DNA from 3 places in the Azospira sp. MPR-LB4 genome. Region 1 is predicted to be linked to each of the others. Evidence: predicted binding sites of a transcription regulator. Region 1 holds the regulator's gene; each other region holds the start of a gene.
What was found. The regulator sigma-54, encoded in region 1, starts transcription at its own class of promoters, with help from an activator protein. The targets are predictions, from matches to a motif close to TGGCACGCTTNCTGCTNA.

Region 1 (5,906 bases):
TGGTGGCGGGGGCGATGCGAGCCAGTTCCACCACGTCGTCGGCGACCAGGCCGTGGCCCCGGGAAATCAGTTCCAGGGCCAGTTCAGACTTGCCGACGCCGGAATCGCCGGTGATGAGGACGCCCATGCCCAGCACGTCCATGAAGACGCCATGCACCGACACCGTGTCCGCCAGGCGGCGGGAGAGGTAGATGCGCAGCAGGTCGATCACGGCCGAGCAGGGTTTGGCGGTGGTGAACAGGGGAGTGCCGGTGCTCTCGCAGCCCTCCAGCACGGCCGGCAGCACTTCCAGGCCCTCGGCGACGATGACGGCAGGAGGCTGGGCGGCGAAGATTTCGTTCATCTGCGCCTTGAGGCGCTCAGGATTGACCCGGCTCAGCCACTGGTACTCGGCGGCGCCGATGACCTGCAGGCGTTCCGGGTGGATCAGGTTGAGGTGGCCGACCACGTCGGCGCCGTAGTTGCCCCGCTCCCGGATCTCGATGGAGCGTTCGGCACCCTGGGCCGCGACCCAGGTCAGGGACAGCTTGTCCTGGTGGTCCTCAAACAGCTGGCTGATGGAGATTTGCCGCATGGTTCCCCCAGTCGGTGAACAGGCGGTGGGCGTCGTCGGTGTTGTCGCAGGCGCCCAGGGCCTCGCGGAAGGCCCGGTCGGAGAAACGCTGGGCCAGCTCGGAAAGAATCTGCAGATGCTGCTCGGTGGCCTGTTCCGGCACCAGCAGCACGAACATCAGGCCGACGGGCTTGCCGTCGGGGGAATCGAAAGGCACCGGGGCGGACAGGCGCATGAAGGCGCCGGCGGCTTCCTTGAGCCCCTTGATGCGGCCGTGGGGAATGGCAACCCCCTGGCCCAGGCCGGTGGAACCGAGTTTTTCCCGGGCGAAGAGGCTGTCGAAAACCGTGGCCCGGGCGATGCCCAGGTTGTTCTCGAACAGCAGTCCGGCCTGCTCGAATGCCCGCTTCTTGCTGCTGGCTTCGAGGTCCAGCAGGATGTGGGCGGGAGGGAGGAGTTTGGCGATCAGATCCATGGGGCGGGAACCTTCCCCGAACAGCGGGATGGCGGCGGCAGGGCCGGTTGGAGACTGGGATTCAGGCAGGATACCTGGCGAAAAGTGGCGGGATCATAACGGAAAACGACCCCGCCGCCTATGCCTTTCGTCCCAGTCCCGGAGAGGGAATCAGATCACTCTTCGATGTGATTCTTGATGGTGTCGCGGTGGTGATCCTGGGCCTTCTGCTTGTACTTCTGCACCTGGCGGTCCAGCTTGTCGATCAGGGTGTCCACGGCGGCATACAGGTCGGCATCCTCGGCATCCACGTGGATGTCCTTGCCGGGCACGCGCACGGTGACTTCAGCCTTCTGCTTCAGCTTTTCCACGGTGAGGATGACGTTGACGTCGATGACGCTGTCGAAGTGACGCGTAACCCGCTCCAGCTTGGCAGTGACGTAGTCGCGGATCGCCGGGGTGACTTCCAGGTGATGTCCGGTGATGTGCAGGTTCATGGCTCGCTCCTTTTTTAGATGGACTTGCGTAGGTTGGCCGGCGAAATGTTGAGCGCTTCTCTGTATTTTGCAATGGTTCGACGCGCCACAACAATGCCTTGTTGGCCAAGAATTTCGGATATTTGACTGTCCGAAAGGGGTTTTCTGGGGTCTTCGGCCGCCACCAGCTGCTTGATCAGGGCCCGGATGGCGGTGGCCGAACAGGCGCCCCCCGTATCCGTGGCCACATGGCTGCCGAAGAAATACTTGAGTTCGAAAATGCCCCGGGGGGTGGCCATGTACTTCTGGGTGGTCACCCGGGAGACGGTGGATTCGTGCAGGCCCAGGGTTTCGGCGATTTCCCGCAGCACCAGGGGACGCATGGCCACCTCGCCGTGTTCGAAGAACTGGCGCTGGCGGTCCAGGATGGCCTGGGACACGCGCAGGATGGTGTCGAAACGCTGCTGCACGTTCTTGATCAGCCAGCGGGCCTCCTGCAGCTGGCCGGAGAGGCTGGAGCCGCGCTGCTTGGAGAGGATCTCGGCGTAGAGCCGGTTGATGCGTAGGCGCGGGTAGGCGTCCGGATTGATGCTGGCGGTCCACTGGTTGCGCACCTTCTTCACCACCACGTCCGGGGTGATGTAGCGGGCATCCAGGGGCGCGTACTGGGCGCCGGGCCGGGGGTTGAGGCTCTTCACCAGGTTGGTGACGGCGCGCAGGCGCTCGTCGTCGCAGCCCAGCAGCTTCTTCAGCTTGGTGAAGTCCCGGCCGGCCAGCAGTTCCAGATGATGGCGCACCAGCTTCAAGGCCTGGTCCCGCACCTCGTCGGCCGGCAGGGCTTCCAGCTGCAGGGCCAGGCATTCGCCCGGAGTACGGGCGCCGACACCGGTCGGGTCCAGGTGCTGCAGGTGGCGCAGGGCGATCTGCAGGTCGTCCAGGTCGATTTCCAGCTCTTCCGGCAGGGCTTCCTGCAGCTCCTCCAGGGGCTGGGTCAGGTAGCCGTCCTCGTCCAGCGCCTCGATGAGGAAGCTGACCAGCTGCCGGTCCCGCTCGGAGAGCTGCATCAGGCCCAGCTGCCAGTTGAGGTGGTCGCGCAGGGAGGTGTTGGCGGCCTGCACTTCCTGGAAGTCGGAATCCTCGTCTTCGTCGCGGGAGGCGGAAGGGTAGCTGCCTTCGGCAAACCAGTCCTCGCCTTCGCCCAGGCTGTCCCGGCTGTCGTCCCGGACTTCTTCGGGGCCATGACTGTCGGCGCCTTCACCGGATTCGCCGCTATCGCCTTCCCGCGGGCCTTCGGCAGCGGCCTCGGCCGTACTGCCGGCGTATTCGCCTTCGCTCCCGCTGTAGGAGGGCTCGTAGTTCTCGTCCTCCCGCTCCAGCAGGGGGTTTTCCAGCAGATACTTCTCCAACTCTTGCTCCAGCTCGAGCGTCGACAGTTGCAGCAGCCGGATGGACTGCTGCAGCTGTGGCGTCAGGGCCAGGTGCTGCGAGAGTTTGAGTTGGAGGGTTGGTTTCATGGACCCGGGGCCGAAGGGGCCGGCGGCAATGAGCGGGTTGAGGGAAAGACTCGGAGACTGGGCTCGTCAGAGACGGAAGCTCTCGCCCAGATATACTTTTCGGACGTCTTCATTATAAACGATCTCATCCGGGCGGCCAGACGCCAGCACCCGGCCCTCATTGATGATGTAGGCCCGGTCGCAGATGCCCAGGGTCTCACGCACGTTGTGGTCGGTGATGAGCACGCCGATGCTGCGGTCCTTGAGGAAACGGATGATCTTCTGGATTTCCAGCACGGCGATGGGGTCCACGCCGGCGAAGGGCTCATCCAGCAGGATGAAACGGGGAGAGGTGGCCAGGGCCCGGGCGATTTCCACCCGGCGGCGCTCGCCACCGGACAGGGCGGCGGCATTGGAAGCGCGGATGTGGCCGATGTGCAGCTCTTCCAGCAGTTCCTCCAGGCGCAGGTCGATCTCGTGCTTGGGCAGCTTCTGCAGTTCCAGCACGGCGCGGATGTTCTCCTCCACGTTGAGCTTGCGGAAGACGGAAGCCTCCTGGGGCAGGTAGGAAATGCCCAGATGGGCCCGCTTGTGGATGGGGAAGTGGGTCACTTCCTGATTCTGCAGCTGGATGGAGCCGCCGTCGGAGGGCACCAGGCCGACGATCATGTAGAAACAGGTGGTCTTGCCGGCACCGTTGGGGCCCAGCAGGCCCACCACCTCACCGCTGCCCACCTCGAAGGACACGTCATGCACCACGGTGCGGGACTTGTAGCGCTTTTTCAGGTTGTTGGCGGAAAGCTTGGCGATGAGGTCGGGGTTCTGCTCGGACATGGGCTATCGGATTCTATGAATGCGGGGGCGTAAAGGCATTGTGCCAGAGGTGTCGCCCGGGGGTTCTACCAGTCGCTGCCGGACTCGTCGTCCCAGCCGCCCTGCAGCACCTGGCGGACGGTGGCGGCGGCAAAGCCGCGGCTGAGGAGGAAGCGGGTCTGTTTGGCCCGCTCGGCCAGATCGGCGGGCAGGGCGGCGAATTTCTTCTGCCACACCTGGCGCGCCCGTTCCAGCTCGCTGCCGCCCTGGGCCAGGGCCGCGGCGACGGTTTCCTCGGCCACGCCCTTCTGCCGCAGTTCCTGGGCCAGCCGGGCATCGCCGTAGCGGCGGGCGCGGATGGCGACCCTTTCACTGGCATAGCGGGCATCGGAAAGCTGGCGGCGGGCCGCCAGGTCGTCCAGCAGGGCCTCCAGCTCAGCCTCGGATTCTGCGTGGGGCGCCAGCTTGCGGGCCAGTTCGGCCCGGCTGTACTCCCGCCGCGCCAGCAGCCCCAGGGCCCGCTGGCGCAGGCTCGGGGTCATTCCCCGGCAGCGGCCGCCGGGGCGGGGTTGGCCACGCCCAGGGCTTCCCGGATCTTGCCTTCGATTTCCTGGGCAATGGCCGGGTTGGCCTTGAGGAATTCCCGGGAGTTGTCCTTGCCCTGGCCGATTTTCTCGCCCTTGTAGGAATACCAGGCGCCGGACTTCTCGATCAGCTTGTTGGCCACCCCCAGTTCGATGATCTCGCCCTCGCGGGAGATGCCTTCGCCGTAGAGGATGTCGAACAGGGCTTCGCGGAAGGGCGGGGAGACCTTGTTCTTCACCACCTTGACGCGGGTTTCGTTGCCGATCACCTCGTCACCCTTCTTGATGCCGCCGATACGGCGGATATCCAGGCGCACGGAGGCGTAGAACTTGAGCGCGTTGCCGCCGGTGGTGGTTTCCGGGGAACCGAACATCACCCCGATCTTCATGCGGATCTGGTTGATGAAGATGACCAGGGTATTGGTCTTCTTGATGTTGGCGGTGAGCTTGCGCAGGGCCTGGCTCATCAGGCGGGCGTGCAGGCCCATCATGGAATCGCCCATCTCGCCTTCGATTTCGGCCTTGGGGGTGAGGGCGGCCACGGAGTCCACCACGATCACGTCCACACCGCCGGAACGCACCAGCATGTCGGCGATTTCCAGGGCCTGTTCGCCGTTGTCCGGCTGGGAGATGAGCAGCTCGCCGATGTTCACGCCCAGCTTCTGGGCGTACTGGGGATCGAGGGCGTGTTCCGCGTCGATGAAGGCGGCGGTGCCGCCCAGCTTCTGCATCTCGGCGACGACCTGCAGGGTCAGGGTGGTCTTGCCGGAGGATTCCGGACCGTAGATTTCCACCACCCGGCCCCGGGGCAGGCCGCCCACGCCGAGGGCCACGTCCAGGCCCAGGGAGCCGGTGGACACCACGTCCACGCCCTTGTCCACTTCGGTCTCGCCCATCTTCATGATGGCGCCCTTGCCGAACTGCTTTTCAATCTGCGCCAGTGCGGCGGTTAGTGCTTTGGCCTTGTTGTCGTCCATGACTGAATTCCCCAAAATCAAGCGGCTGATTATGGCACAAACCCTCCGGCCTACGCCAAGTTACCCGGACTACGTGTTATCCCCAGCATCAAAGGCCTTGGAACACCGCGGCAAAGCAGGGAAAATGGCGCAAATTATGCTAAAGCGATTATTGGCGCCCCCGGCCGCCGCTCCCCTCCCCGCTGCCCGCCTGCCCCTGCTCCCGGGGCTGCTGCTGGTGTTTGCCGCCTATCTGGCGGTGGCCCAGCTGACCATGGCCATCGGCACTGCCGGCCACGGCCTCTTCGTGCCCTTCTGGCCCCCCGCCGGCATTGCCCTGGCCGCCCTCGTCCTGGGCGGCGGACGGCTGTGGCCGGCAGTGCTGCTGGCCACCCTGGGCAGCGCCCTCATCAGCGGCTTTGCTCCCCTCACCGGCCTGCTCATGGGCGCCGGCAACGCCCTCGGCGCCTGGGCCGGCTACCGTCTGCTGCGGGGTCCCCTGCAGTTCGATCCGCGCCTGGGCCGCCCCCAGGACGTGCTGCACCTGTGTTTCAGCGCCCCCGTGCTGGGCGGCGCC
Region 2 (5,906 bases), 120 kb from region 1:
GTCCAAGGTGCAGCAGCTGGACGATGCCGGGGCCGAGCGTTTCCTCAAACTGTTGCAGCAGTCGGCCAAGCGCAAGCAGGTGCTGGAACTGGCCGGCATCGAGGCCCTGGAAGGCCTGCTGGCCGCTGCCGCAGTCACCGGCAAGGCCGAGAATCCCCAGTGCTGGCTGCTGCAGCTGGAACTGCTGCAACGGGCCGGCCGCCAGGAACAGTTCGAGGAGCGGGCGGTGGATTACGCCGTCACCTTCGAAGTGTCGCCCCCCTCCTGGGACCCGGCCCGGGTCCAGGCCACCCCGGTGGCCGCCGCCCAGTGTCCGGACTGTACGGACGGCAGCGAGGGCGACGAGGCCTACCGTCTCAGCGGCGAACTGAAAAACGCCCGCTTCAACGACCTCAAGGATTTCGCCGAAAGCCGGGACCCGGTGGTCCTGGATTTCACCGCCGTGGTGCGCATCGACTTCGTCAGCGCCGGCGCCCTGGTGAATATGCTGACCCCCTGCAAATCCGCCGGCAAGGCGGTCATCATCCGCAACACCAACCGCCTGGTGTTCGAGCTGCTGGCGGTGGTGGGGGTCAATGCGGTGGCCCGCATCGAGCCGGCCCGCAAGTGAATTGGCAGCCTGCCGCCCCGCCGTGGCGCGGGCGGCAGCGCATTTCCCCTTCTTTCCCGAACTGAAGAAACCGCATGGAACAGTATCACGGCACCACCATCCTCTCGGTGCGCCGCGGCGCCTCCGTCGCCATGGGCGGCGACGGCCAGGTGACCCTGGGCAACATCGTCGTCAAGGCCACGGCGCGTAAGGTACGCCGCCTCTACAACGACCGCATCCTGGCCGGCTTTGCCGGCGGCACTGCCGACGCCTTCACCCTCTTCGAGCGCTTCGAGGCCAAGCTGGAAAAGCACCAGGGCAACCTGGTCCGCTCCGCCGTGGAGCTGGCCAAGGACTGGCGCAGCGACCGGGCCCTGCGCCGGCTGGAGGCCATGCTCTCCGTCGCCGACCGGGAGTCCTCCCTCATCATCACCGGCAACGGCGACGTGCTGGAACCGGAGTACGGCATCGTCGCCATCGGTTCCGGCGGCGCCTACGCCCAGTCCGCCGCCCGGGCCCTGATCGAGAACACCGAGCTGGCCCCCGGCGAGGTGGTGCGCAAGTCCCTGGAGATTGCCGGCGACCTGTGCATCTACACCAACCGCAATTTCACCATCGAGACCCTGGAGTAAGGACGCCATGACTCAGATGACTCCCCAGGAAATCGTGCACGAGCTGGACAAGCACATCGTCGGTCAGGCCCAGGCCAAGAAGGCCGTGGCCATCGCTCTGCGCAACCGCTGGCGCCGCTCCCAGGTGGAAGAGGGCCTGCGCCACGAGATCACGCCGAAGAACATCCTCATGATCGGCCCCACCGGCGTCGGCAAGACCGAGATCGCCCGCCGCCTGGCGCGCCTGGCCAATGCCCCCTTCATCAAGATCGAGGCCACCAAGTTCACCGAGGTGGGCTATGTGGGCCGGGACGTGGACACCATCATCCGCGACCTCATGGAGACCGCCATCAAGGGCCAGCGCGAGCAGGCCATGAAGCGGGTGCGGGCCCGGGCCGAAGACGCGGCCGAGGACCGGGTCCTCGACGCCCTGCTGCCTCCCGCCCGGGGTGCCGGCTTCTTCAACGAGAACCAGGGCAGCAGCGAGGATTCCACCACTCGCCAGAAATTCCGCAAGAAGCTGCGGGAGGGCGAACTGGACGACAAGGAAATCGACATCGAGGTGGCGGCCCCCGGCATGCAGGCGGAGATTTTTGCGCCGCCGGGCATGGAGGAGCTGACCAGCCAGATCCAGGGCATGTTCCAGAGCATGGGCACGGCCCGCAAGAAGTCGCGCAAGCTGAAAATTCCCGAAGCCATGAAACTGCTGGTGGAGGAAGAGGCGGCCAAGCTGGTCAATGACGAGGAAGTGAAGCTGGAAGCCCTGAAGAACGTGGAGCAGAACGGCATCGTCTTCCTCGACGAGATCGACAAGATCGCCTCCCGCTCCGATGCCCATGGCGCCGACGTCTCCCGCCAGGGCGTGCAGCGGGACCTCTTGCCCCTGGTGGAAGGCACCACCGTGTCCACCAAGTACGGCATGGTCAAGACGGACCACATCCTCTTCATCGCCAGCGGCGCCTTCCACCTGGCCAAGCCGTCGGACCTGATCCCCGAGCTGCAGGGCCGCCTGCCCATCCGGGTGGAACTGGATTCCCTCTCCGTCTCCGATTTCGAGCAGATCCTGACCCAGACCGACGCCTGCCTGACGCGCCAGTACCAGGCCCTGCTCGGCACCGAGGGCCTGAAGCTGGAATTCACCGCCGACGGCATCAAGCGCTTGGCGGAGATCGCCTACTCGGTCAATGAAAAGACCGAGAACATCGGCGCTCGCCGCCTGTACACGGTCATGGAAAAGCTGCTGGAGGAAGTCTCCTTCACCGCCGGCAAGTCCGGCGCCGAGACCCTCACCGTGGACGGCGCCTACGTGGATGCCCGCCTGGGCGAACTGTCCCGGGACGAGGACCTCTCCCGCTACGTGCTGTAAGAAGCGGGGCGGCGGCAGGCCGCCCCGACGTCCCCAACTAGGGGCAACCCTGATGGCCGCCCCGCCCGGGCCGCCGTTACACTCTCCCGGAACCCCGCCCTGGAGCCGGCATGCTGCTGCGCATCGTCGCCATCGTCTTTCCCCTCTTCGCCATCGTCTTCTTCGGCTGGCTCTACGGCCGCAAGAAGCAGCCGGACATGGCCTTCGCCAACCAGCTCAACATGGAAGTGTTCGTGCCGGCCCTGGTCTTCGCCGCCATGGCCGACAAATCCTTCGACCTGGCCGCCAACTGGGGGCTGGCCGTAGGCGCCGTGGTGGGCGTGGTCGGCTCCGGCCTCGCCGGCTGGGGCCTGGCCCGTCTGCTGGGCAGCGCCCCCAAGACCTTCGTGCCGCCCATGATGTTCAACAACTGCGGCAACCTGGGTTTGCCCCTGGCGGTGCTGGCCTTCGGCGACGGAGCCCTGGCTCCCATGGTGGTGCTGTTCATGGTCTCCAACCTGCTGCACTTCTCCTTCGGCGCCTGGCTGCTCGACCACCACACCCGCCTGGCCAATCTGTGGCGCATTCCCGTGGTGCTGGCCAGTCTGGCCGGCCTGGCGGTGAGCCTGCTGCACATTCCCATCTGGCCGCCCCTGAAGCTGGCCATCAAGATGCTGGGCGACGTCTCCATTCCCCTGCTGCTCTTTTCCCTCGGCGTGCGCCTGGCCGGCTCCAGCCTGTCGGCGGTGCGGGTCGGCCTGTGGGGCGCCCTGGCCCGGCCCCTGGTGGGCCTGCTGCTGGCCTACGCCACCGCCCTGGCCTTGGGCCTGGAAGGGCAGCAGAAAGCCCTGCTGGTGATCTTCGGCGCCCTGCCGCCGGCCGTGCTCAACTACGTCTTCGCCGAACGCTATCGCCAGGAGCCGGACCAGGTGGCCTCCATCGTCCTGCTCGGCAACCTGGCCGCCCTCCTGTTCCTGCCCCTGGCCCTGGCCCTGGTGTTGCCCTAGTCCGTCGAGTCCGGGAGCGGCCTACCGGGCCGGCAGGTTTTCGGGCCAGGGCAGGGGCCTCTTCCCCTGTCCGAAAACCTACAAATGTCGCATTCCTCTCCCCCCGCTGCGGGCCCTGTCTGAAATCAGCAACCGCATGATTTAAATAGCTTGTTTTAAAAAATCCGGCCCTGGCACCCTTATTGCTGATACCCCGGCAAGAGGCCATGCCATGACAACCATCACCATCAACGACACCACCCTGCGCGACGGCGAACAGACCGCCGGGGTGGCGTTCACCGCCGCGGAGAAACTGGCCATTGCCCAGGCCCTGGCGGCGGCCGGGGTGCCGGAGATGGAGGTGGGCATTCCCGCCATGGGCGAGCAGGAGCAGGAAGTGATCCGGGCCATCGCCGGCCTTGGGCTGTCCAGCCGGCTCATGGTGTGGGGCCGCATGTGCGCCGCCGACCTGGAGGTGACGCGGCGCTGCAATGCCCACATCGTCAATCTCTCCATTCCCGTTTCCGACCAGCAGATCCGCCACAAGCTGAACAAGGACCACCGCTGGGTGCTCGATTCCATCCGCCGCTTCGTGCCCGAGGCCCGGGCGGCGGGGCTGGAGGTGTGCGTCGGCGGCGAGGATTCCTCCCGGGCCGACCTGGACTTCCTGCACCGGGTCATGGAGGCGGCCCAGGCCGCCGGCGCCCGCCGTTTCCGCTTTGCCGATACCCTGGGGGTGCTGGACCCCTTCATCACCCACCAGCGCATCGCCGCCCTGCGGGCCCGCAGCGACCTGGAAATCGAAATCCACGCCCATGACGACCTGGGCCTGGCCACCGCCAACACCCTGGCTGCGGTGACCGCCGGCGCCACCCACATCAACACCACGGTGAACGGTCTTGGCGAGCGGGCCGGCAATGCGCCCCTGGAAGAGTCGGTGATCGCCCTCCGGCATCTCTACGACATCGACAGTGGCGTCGATCCCCTGCAGCTGCCGGCCATCTCCGATCTGGTGGCCAAGGCTTCCGGCCGGCCGGTGGCGGTGAACAAGAGCATCGTCGGCGCCAACGTGTTCACCCACGAGGCCGGCATCCACGTGGATGGCCTGGCCAAGAACCCGGCCAACTACCAGGCCTTCGATCCGGCGGAAGTGGGCAAGGGCCACCGCATCGTGCTGGGCAAGCATTCCGGCTCCACCGCCGTGATCCACGCCTACAAGGACTTAGGGATAGACATCGACGAGGGCATGGCCCGCCGCATCCTCTCCCGGGTGCGCAGCTACGCCATGGCCTTCAAGCGCCCGCCGGGCTTTCGCGAACTGATGAGTTACTACCTGGAAGGGATGCAGGGGAGCGGCCGTCCGGCCCCCCGGCTGCATGTCGTCTGAACAAGGAGAAGCCTATGGAAACCCTGATGGACGAACTGCAGCAGCTCTCCACCGCCGAGGAATTCCTCGACTACTTCGGCCTGGAATACGACCCGGCCGTGGTCAGCGTTTCGCGCCTGCACATCCTCAAGCGCTTCAACCAGTACCTGGCCCGGGAAGGCGGACTGGCGGGCCTCAACGAGGGCCTGAGCCGCATCAAGTGCCGGGAGCTGCTGGCCCGGGCCTACACCGATTTCGTTCATTCCTCCGGGATCGAGCAGAAGGTTTTCAAAGTGTTTCAACAGGGCGTGCAGCGGGTATCCGTGGATAGCCTGCGCCGCTCCCTAGGAGAGGCAAGCCATGCATAGTGTCGTCTGTATCAAGCAGGTGCCGGACTCGGCCCAGATCCGGGTGCATCCGGTGACCAACACCATCATGCGCCAGGGGGTGCCGGCCATCATCAACCCCTACGACCTGTTCGCCCTGGAAGAGGCCCTGCGCCTCAAGGACAGGTTCCGCGGCACCGTCACCGTGGTCACCATGGGCCCGCCCATGGCCGAGGCGGCCCTGCGCAAGTGCCTTTCCTACGGCGCCGACGACGCCATCCTGGTGTCCGACCGGGCCTTTGCCGGTTCCGACACCCTGGCCACCTCCTACGCCCTGGCCACGACCATCAAGAAGATCATGGGCAACATGCCGGTGGACCTGATCTTCACCGGCAAGCAGACCATCGACGGCGACACCGCCCAGGTGGGCCCCGGCATCGCCAAGCGCCTCGACTACCAGCTCCTCACCTACGTCTCCAAGATCGTGGACCTGGACCTGGAGAAGAAGGAAATCACCGTGGAGCGCCGGGCCGAGGGCGGCGTGCAGCTCCTGAAGACCGCTACCCCCTGCCTCATCACCATGCTTGAAGGCACCAACGAGATGCGCTTCGGCGACCTGGACGACCTGTTCCGCGCCGCCCGCTATGACCTCAAGGTGTGGAACCGGGAAGCCGCCGGTATCG
Region 3 (5,906 bases), 1.2 Mb from region 1:
GCATACGGAAGAAGGGGTGCGCGATCTGCACTCCATGCTTCTGGACAACATCGCCACCGCCCTGGAACACGGGGAAGTGGAACGGGCCAACGAGCTATCCCGCACCTACCAGCACTTCCAGACCAGCCACCCTTTGGCGCCCAGAGCCTGAGGCGCTATTGACCGGCCCCAAGCCGGCCGGGATTCGGCGCCTTCTACTCTCCCCGGCGGCCGAATCCCACCTTCTTCCTGCACTCTGCGGCAGTCCTTGCGCCGCTTCCACCCACCTGCGCCGGCAGCGGCGATCCGGCCTGTGAGCCCCGGATCGCCGCCCGGCGGCAGAGACCCGGGACCACGCTTCAGGCTGCCAGCACTTCCTTGTGGGCCTGCTTCTCGTAGAGGAACTCCAGCACCGCCGCCCGGGCGGCGATGTATTTCGGGTCGTTGGCCAGGGCCAGGCGATTGCGCGGCCGCGGCAGGTCCACGCTGAGGATTTCGCCGATGGTGGCGGCCGGGCCGTTGGTCATCATGACGATGCGGTCCGACAGCAGCACCGCCTCATCCACATCGTGGGTGACCATGACCACGGTGGCCTGGGTGGCATCGCAGATCTTCATCAGCTCGTCCTGCAGCTTGGCTCGGGTCAGGGCATCCAGGGCGCCGAAGGGCTCATCCATGAGCAGCACCTTGGGCTGCATGGAAAGGGCCCGGGCAATGCCCACCCGCTGCTTCATGCCCCCGGAAATCTCGTGGGGGAACTTGGTCTCGGCGTGGGTCAGGCCCACCAGGGCCAGGGCGTCGTGGGTGCGCTGCTTCAGCTTGGCCTTGCCCTCCTTGGCAGCGAAAACCCGCTCCACCGCCAGGTAGACGTTGTCGAAGCAGGTCAGCCAGGGCAGCAGGGAATGGTTCTGGAAGACCACCCCCCGCTCCGGCCCGGGGCCGGCGATCTCCCGGCCGTCGCAGATGAGAGCACCATCCGTAGGCCGGGTGAGGCCGGCGATGAGGTTGAGCAGCGTGGACTTGCCGCAGCCGGAGTGGCCGATGAGGGCGATGAACTCCCCCTGGCGGATGGACAGATCCACGTCGCGCAGGGCGACGAACTTGCCTTTCTTGGTATCGAAGGTCTGGCCGACGGCTTCGATCTGGACGAATTTTTCCATGCTTACTTCTCCTCGTAGCTGAAGCGGTTGGCCAGCAGCACCAGGGCCTGCTCCAGCAGGAGCCCCACCAGGCCGACGACAAAGATGGCGATGATGATGTGTTCGACGTTGAGGTTGTTCCACTCGTCCCACACCCAGAAGCCCAGGCCGACGCCACCGGTGAGCATTTCCGCGGCGACGATCACCAGCCAGGCGACGCCGATGGAAAGGCGCACCCCGGTGAGCATGTAGGGCAGCACGGCGGGAAAGAGGATCTTGGTGAACACCTTCCACTCCGGCAGGTCCAGCACCCGGGCCACGTTCAGGTAGTCCTTGGGAATGCGCTGCACGCCCACGGCGGTGTTGATGATCATGGGCCAGATGGAGGAGATGAAGATGACCCAGATGGCCGCCGGGTTGGCCGCCTTGAACACCAGCAGGCCGATGGGCAGCCAGGCCAGGGGCGAGACGGGCCGCAGCAGGCTGATGATGGGCGACATCATGCGGTTGAGGAAATCGAAGCGCCCCAGCAGGAAGCCGGCGGGAATGCCGATCAGGGCGGCCATGCCGAAGCCGATGCCGACACGCTGCAGGGAGTTGAGGATGTTCCAGCCGATACCCATGTCGTTGGGACCGTTCTGGTAGAAGGGATCGGCAAAGAGCTGCACCGCCGAGGCCCAGGTCTTGGCCGGCCCGGGCAGCTGGGGGCTGGTCATGGAGACCAGGTACCAGAGGCCGACGAAGACGGCCAGGCCGATCAGGGGCGGCAGCACCACCTTGAGCACACCCACCAGGGCCTCGTTGCTGCGCCGGCCGGCGGCAGCCCGGGCCGGCTCCTGCGCCGATGGCGGCACCGGGGCCGCCGTCACGGAGGCGGCCGGGCCGCTCCCCACACTGCTGTCATTCATGGCCATGGCGGCTGCTCCCTGGTCTGTTGCATCGTTCGTCGGGCTGGCCGCCAGCGCGGTGTTGCCCTGAATCAAAGTCATCGTCGTCATGATCATTCCCCCATGCACGGATGGAGGCGGCCCCCGGCCCCGCCGGGACGGCCGCCGGTTGCTTTTAGGCGCGCACCTTGAAACTGGCGGCGTATTTCTTCGGGTCCTTGCCGTCCCACACCACGCCGTCGATCAGCTTGGAGGAACGCAGGTCGCTCTTGGGCACGGCCACCCCGGCCTTCTCCGCCGCCTGGCGGTACAGGCCCACCTGGTTGATGGCCTTGGCCACGCCCAGGTAGTCCGGATCGTCCTTGAGCAGGCCCCAGCGGCGGTGCTGGGTGAGGAACCACATGCCGTCGGAGAGGTAGGGGAAATTTACCTGGCCGTCGTTGAAGAACTTCATGTGGTTCTTGTCGTCCCAGGTCTTGCCGATGCCGTTGCTGTAGCGGCCCAGCATGCGGTCCAGGATCACGTCCACATCCGTATTGACGTAGGCCTTGGCGGCGATGGTCTCGGCCGTCTCCCGGCGATTGGCCAGGGAGGCGTCGATCCAGCGGGAAGCCTCCAGGATGGCGGCGGTGACGGCCACGGCGGTCTTCGGGTGCTTGGCCGCCCAGTCGGCGGTGGTGCCCAGCACCTTTTCCGGATGGTCGGTCCAGATGTCCTGGGTGGTGGCGGCGGTGAAGCCCACCTTGTCGATGATGGCCCGGGCGTTCCAGGGCTCGCCGACACAGTAGCCGTCCATATTGCCCACCCGCATGTTGGCCACCATCTGGGGGGGCGGCACGGTGATGGTCTTGACGTCCTTCATGGGGTTGATGTCGTGGGCCGCCAGCCAGTAGTAGAGCCACATGGCATGGGTGCCCGTGGGGAAGGTCTGGGCAAAGGTGAATTCCCGCTTCTCGCTGCTGATCAGCTTCTTCAGGGCGGCGCCGTCGGTGACGCCCTTGTCCTTCAGCTGGCTGGAGAGGGTGATGCCCTGGCCGTTGTTGTTGAGGGTCATGAGGCTGGCCATGTCCTTCTTCGGCCCGCCGATGCCCAGGTGCACGCCGTAGATGAGGCCGTACAGCACGTGGGCCGCATCCAGTTCCCCATTCACCAGCTTGTCGCGCACGGCGGCCCAGGAGGCCTCCTTGGTGGGCACGATCTTGATGCCATACTTCTTGTCGAAGCCCTTGGCCGCGGCCATGACCACGGAGGCGCAGTCGGTCAGGGGAATGAAGCCGATCTTCACCTCGGTCTTTTCCGGTGCGTCGGAACCGGCGGCAAAGGCGGCGGCACGCAGACCGGGAGTCAGGCCCATGAGCGCTGCTCCCAAGCCCAGGAGGCCGGCGGATTTGACGAACTCGCGGCGTTCCGCCGCCACGGCATCGGGTGCCTCGAATTGCTTTTGCTTGGACATTCCATGCTCCTTGACCTCAGAAAAAAGAAAAGGCGTCACACCCGCGTGAGAGGAGAGAGAACACGCGGATGGACGCCTTTGTCCGTTTGCCGGTCAGGGCTTCACTGCGCTGCCCGGCGTTGCTCGAACCGCCATTGGTCCGACTTACGACCTAGTTCAGCAACCACCGTGCCAGGCAGCAAAAATATCTGGAATTCACCGTTACTTCATATAGATAGCCACATTCCCACCACCCTGAAAAAATCCATCCGCGGCACCGGAGCGCACTGCTGCGGTGCGCCATGGCGTGACCGCCGCACAAGAAGGGGGAACCCGGGCCGGCGGTTGCAGCGACAGCGGAGGAAGGACAGCGGAATGGGGAGCGACGGCGGGAGAGGAAAGGGGAACGGCGAAAGCGCCGACCCCATCTATGACCAAACGCCTAAAGACACTGGCATCCGATGTTCTTATGATTATCGGGTTGTTGATGGCATGCAACACAAAATAATGCTCCCGCACGTATCGGGAGCGGGAGGGAAACATGGATATCCAGCAACAGCCCATGGAAGCCCCGCGTTTACTGTCGGGCTGGATGATGGGCAGTGCAGGCACGCAGGAAAACCACGACATCCTTTGGGACGACGTGGAGCATCTGCCCTCCGCCGCCGTCAGTTTTCTCCTCATCGCCCTGCCCCTCTCCCTGCTGCTGCCGGTGATGGCCAACTTCGCCGGCAACGCCTACGGCAACCGCATCATCGCCGGCTTCATTGCCCCCAGCTGGGAACGCCTGCTGCTCATCCTGGCCTGGGAACTGCTGATGGTGCCCCTGCTGGCGGGCGTCGCCCACCTGGCCGGGCGCTTCTTCCAGGTGCCGATGAACCGGCGCCAGGCCTTCCTGGTGGTGACCCTCAGCACCATTCCCCTATGGCTGGCCTCCCTGGCCCTGGCCGTGCCCAGCCTGATTTTCATCCTCATCACCGGCATGGTCGCCCTGGCCCTTTCCAGCTACGCCATGTACCGCTGCATCCGCCGCCTGCTGGCGGTGGAGGACGACTGCCTGGCCACCCTCTTCTGCGGCGTCATCATGGTCTGCGCCCTGCCGGCGTGGACCGTCATCCTGGCCCTGGTCCTGATCCACTAGACCAGGGCGCCATCGCCCCTGCCGGGGCCGCGTCCCGGCACAACCTCAGCCGACGGCGAAGGCCGGATATTCCTGGGCCTTCTCGAACAACTCCCGTTCCTCGAAACGCACGTGATCGCTCAGGGCTGTGGCGAAGGCTTCCAGGGCGCCCCGGTCGCCCCGGCCGATGCGCTCGGCCAGGCCCCGCAGCTGGGCGTGCTCGGCCAGGGTGCGGGCCACCAGCTGGTGCTCGCCGGCGGCTTCCAGCCAGGGCAGCAATTCCTCTTCCTCGCGCTGGAAGTGGGGTTCCAGCTCGGCGGCGAAGAGGCTCGACATCTGGCCCGCCAGGGCGTTCATGGCCGCCTGGTCGGCCGCCAGCACGGCCTTGCGGCAATCCAGGGACAGCTTGAGGGCGGTGTGGTGTTCGCGGGACAACTGCAACAGGGCGGGATGGCGTTTCATGGCGGACTCCCGGAAAGGGTGATGGGAGACAGTATGGCGCCGGACGGGGAACCGGGGCCAGGATGCAAATCAAACCCAGCATCACCCGGGTCAAAGCCAGGGATGGGCCGGCGGCCCGGCCTTCAGAGCAGGACCTTGGCCATCTCGATGACGTCCCGGGAGACCCGGGAGATGCTCTGGCCCCGGTCCATGGCCAGGCGGCGCAGGGCGTGGTAGGCCTCTTCCTCTTCCATCTTGCGGGTCTTCATGAGCAGGCCCTTGGCCCGCTCGATGATCTTGCGGTCGGACAGCTTCTGCGTGGTTTCCGCCAGTTCCCGGCGCAGGGCCAGGGTTTCCTCGAAGCGGGCCCGGGCCACCTCGACGATGGGCTTGATGCGGGCCGGGTCCAGGCCATCCACCACGTAGGAGGAGACGCCGGCCTTCATGGCCTCCCGGATCAGGCCCGAATCGTCGTCGTTGGCGAAGATGATCACCGGCCGGGGCATGTCCCGGTTCATGGCGGAAAGGTGTTCCAGGGTGTCCCGGCTGGGGCTGTCGGTTTCGATGAGGATGACGTCGGGCTTCAGTTCCTCCACCCTTCCCGCCAGGTCCAGGGACGAGGCCAGCACGGCCGCCACCTGGTGGCCGGCCTTGACCAGGCCGGCGCAGATGTCGGCGGCCCGGCTCTGGGATTCATCGATGACGAGAACGCGCAGCATGGGTCGGAGGATTCCTGAAAAGGCCTAGTCGAGGGCGAGGATGTGCTCGGCCATGGCGTCGATCACGCCCGGGGCTTCGCCGATGGCGCCGGCGATGTGGATGCTGAGCTGGGGATGCTGCCGTGCCGCGGCTTCCACCTGCAGGGGCAGGTCCCGCTTCAGGTGGCCGCTCTGGGCCATGAACATGGG

Region 2: the regulator sigma-54 is predicted to act here: its motif matches at 3,724-3,741, upstream of nifV (homocitrate synthase).
Region 3: the regulator sigma-54 is predicted to act here: its motif matches at 3,615-3,632, upstream of AC3QLZ_RS16030 (CmpA/NrtA family ABC transporter substrate-binding protein).

The regions. Positions count from the first base shown of each region.
Region 1 covers NZ_CM179521.1:2,193,606-2,199,511, forward strand. The annotation lists gene hprK (HPr(Ser) kinase/phosphatase) at 1-574, opposite strand, end outside; gene ptsN (PTS IIA-like nitrogen regulatory protein PtsN) at 543-1,028, opposite strand; gene hpf (ribosome hibernation-promoting factor, HPF/YfiA family) at 1,184-1,504, opposite strand; gene AC3QLZ_RS10400 (RNA polymerase factor sigma-54) at 1,519-2,997, opposite strand; gene lptB (LPS export ABC transporter ATP-binding protein) at 3,064-3,810, opposite strand; gene recX (recombination regulator RecX) at 3,876-4,331, opposite strand; gene recA (recombinase RecA) at 4,328-5,350, opposite strand; gene AC3QLZ_RS10420 (PAS domain S-box protein) at 5,487-5,906, shown strand, end outside.
Region 2 covers NZ_CM179521.1:2,070,848-2,076,753, reverse strand. The annotation lists gene AC3QLZ_RS09785 (STAS domain-containing protein) at 1-610, shown strand, start outside; gene hslV (ATP-dependent protease subunit HslV) at 685-1,221, shown strand; gene hslU (ATP-dependent protease ATPase subunit HslU) at 1,229-2,566, shown strand; gene AC3QLZ_RS09770 (AEC family transporter) at 2,677-3,552, shown strand; gene nifV (homocitrate synthase) at 3,764-4,918, shown strand; gene nifW (nitrogenase stabilizing/protective protein NifW) at 4,933-5,265, shown strand; gene AC3QLZ_RS09755 (electron transfer flavoprotein subunit beta/FixA family protein) at 5,258-5,906, shown strand, end outside.
Region 3 covers NZ_CM179521.1:3,426,008-3,431,913, reverse strand. The annotation lists gene AC3QLZ_RS16045 (hypothetical protein) at 1-151, shown strand, start outside; gene AC3QLZ_RS16040 (ABC transporter ATP-binding protein) at 339-1,139, opposite strand; gene ntrB (nitrate ABC transporter permease) at 1,142-2,032, opposite strand; gene AC3QLZ_RS16030 (CmpA/NrtA family ABC transporter substrate-binding protein) at 2,181-3,458, opposite strand; gene AC3QLZ_RS16025 (YIP1 family protein) at 3,979-4,578, shown strand; gene AC3QLZ_RS16020 (hemerythrin domain-containing protein) at 4,624-5,019, opposite strand; gene AC3QLZ_RS16015 (ANTAR domain-containing response regulator) at 5,142-5,717, opposite strand; gene AC3QLZ_RS16010 (sirohydrochlorin chelatase) at 5,742-5,906, opposite strand, start outside.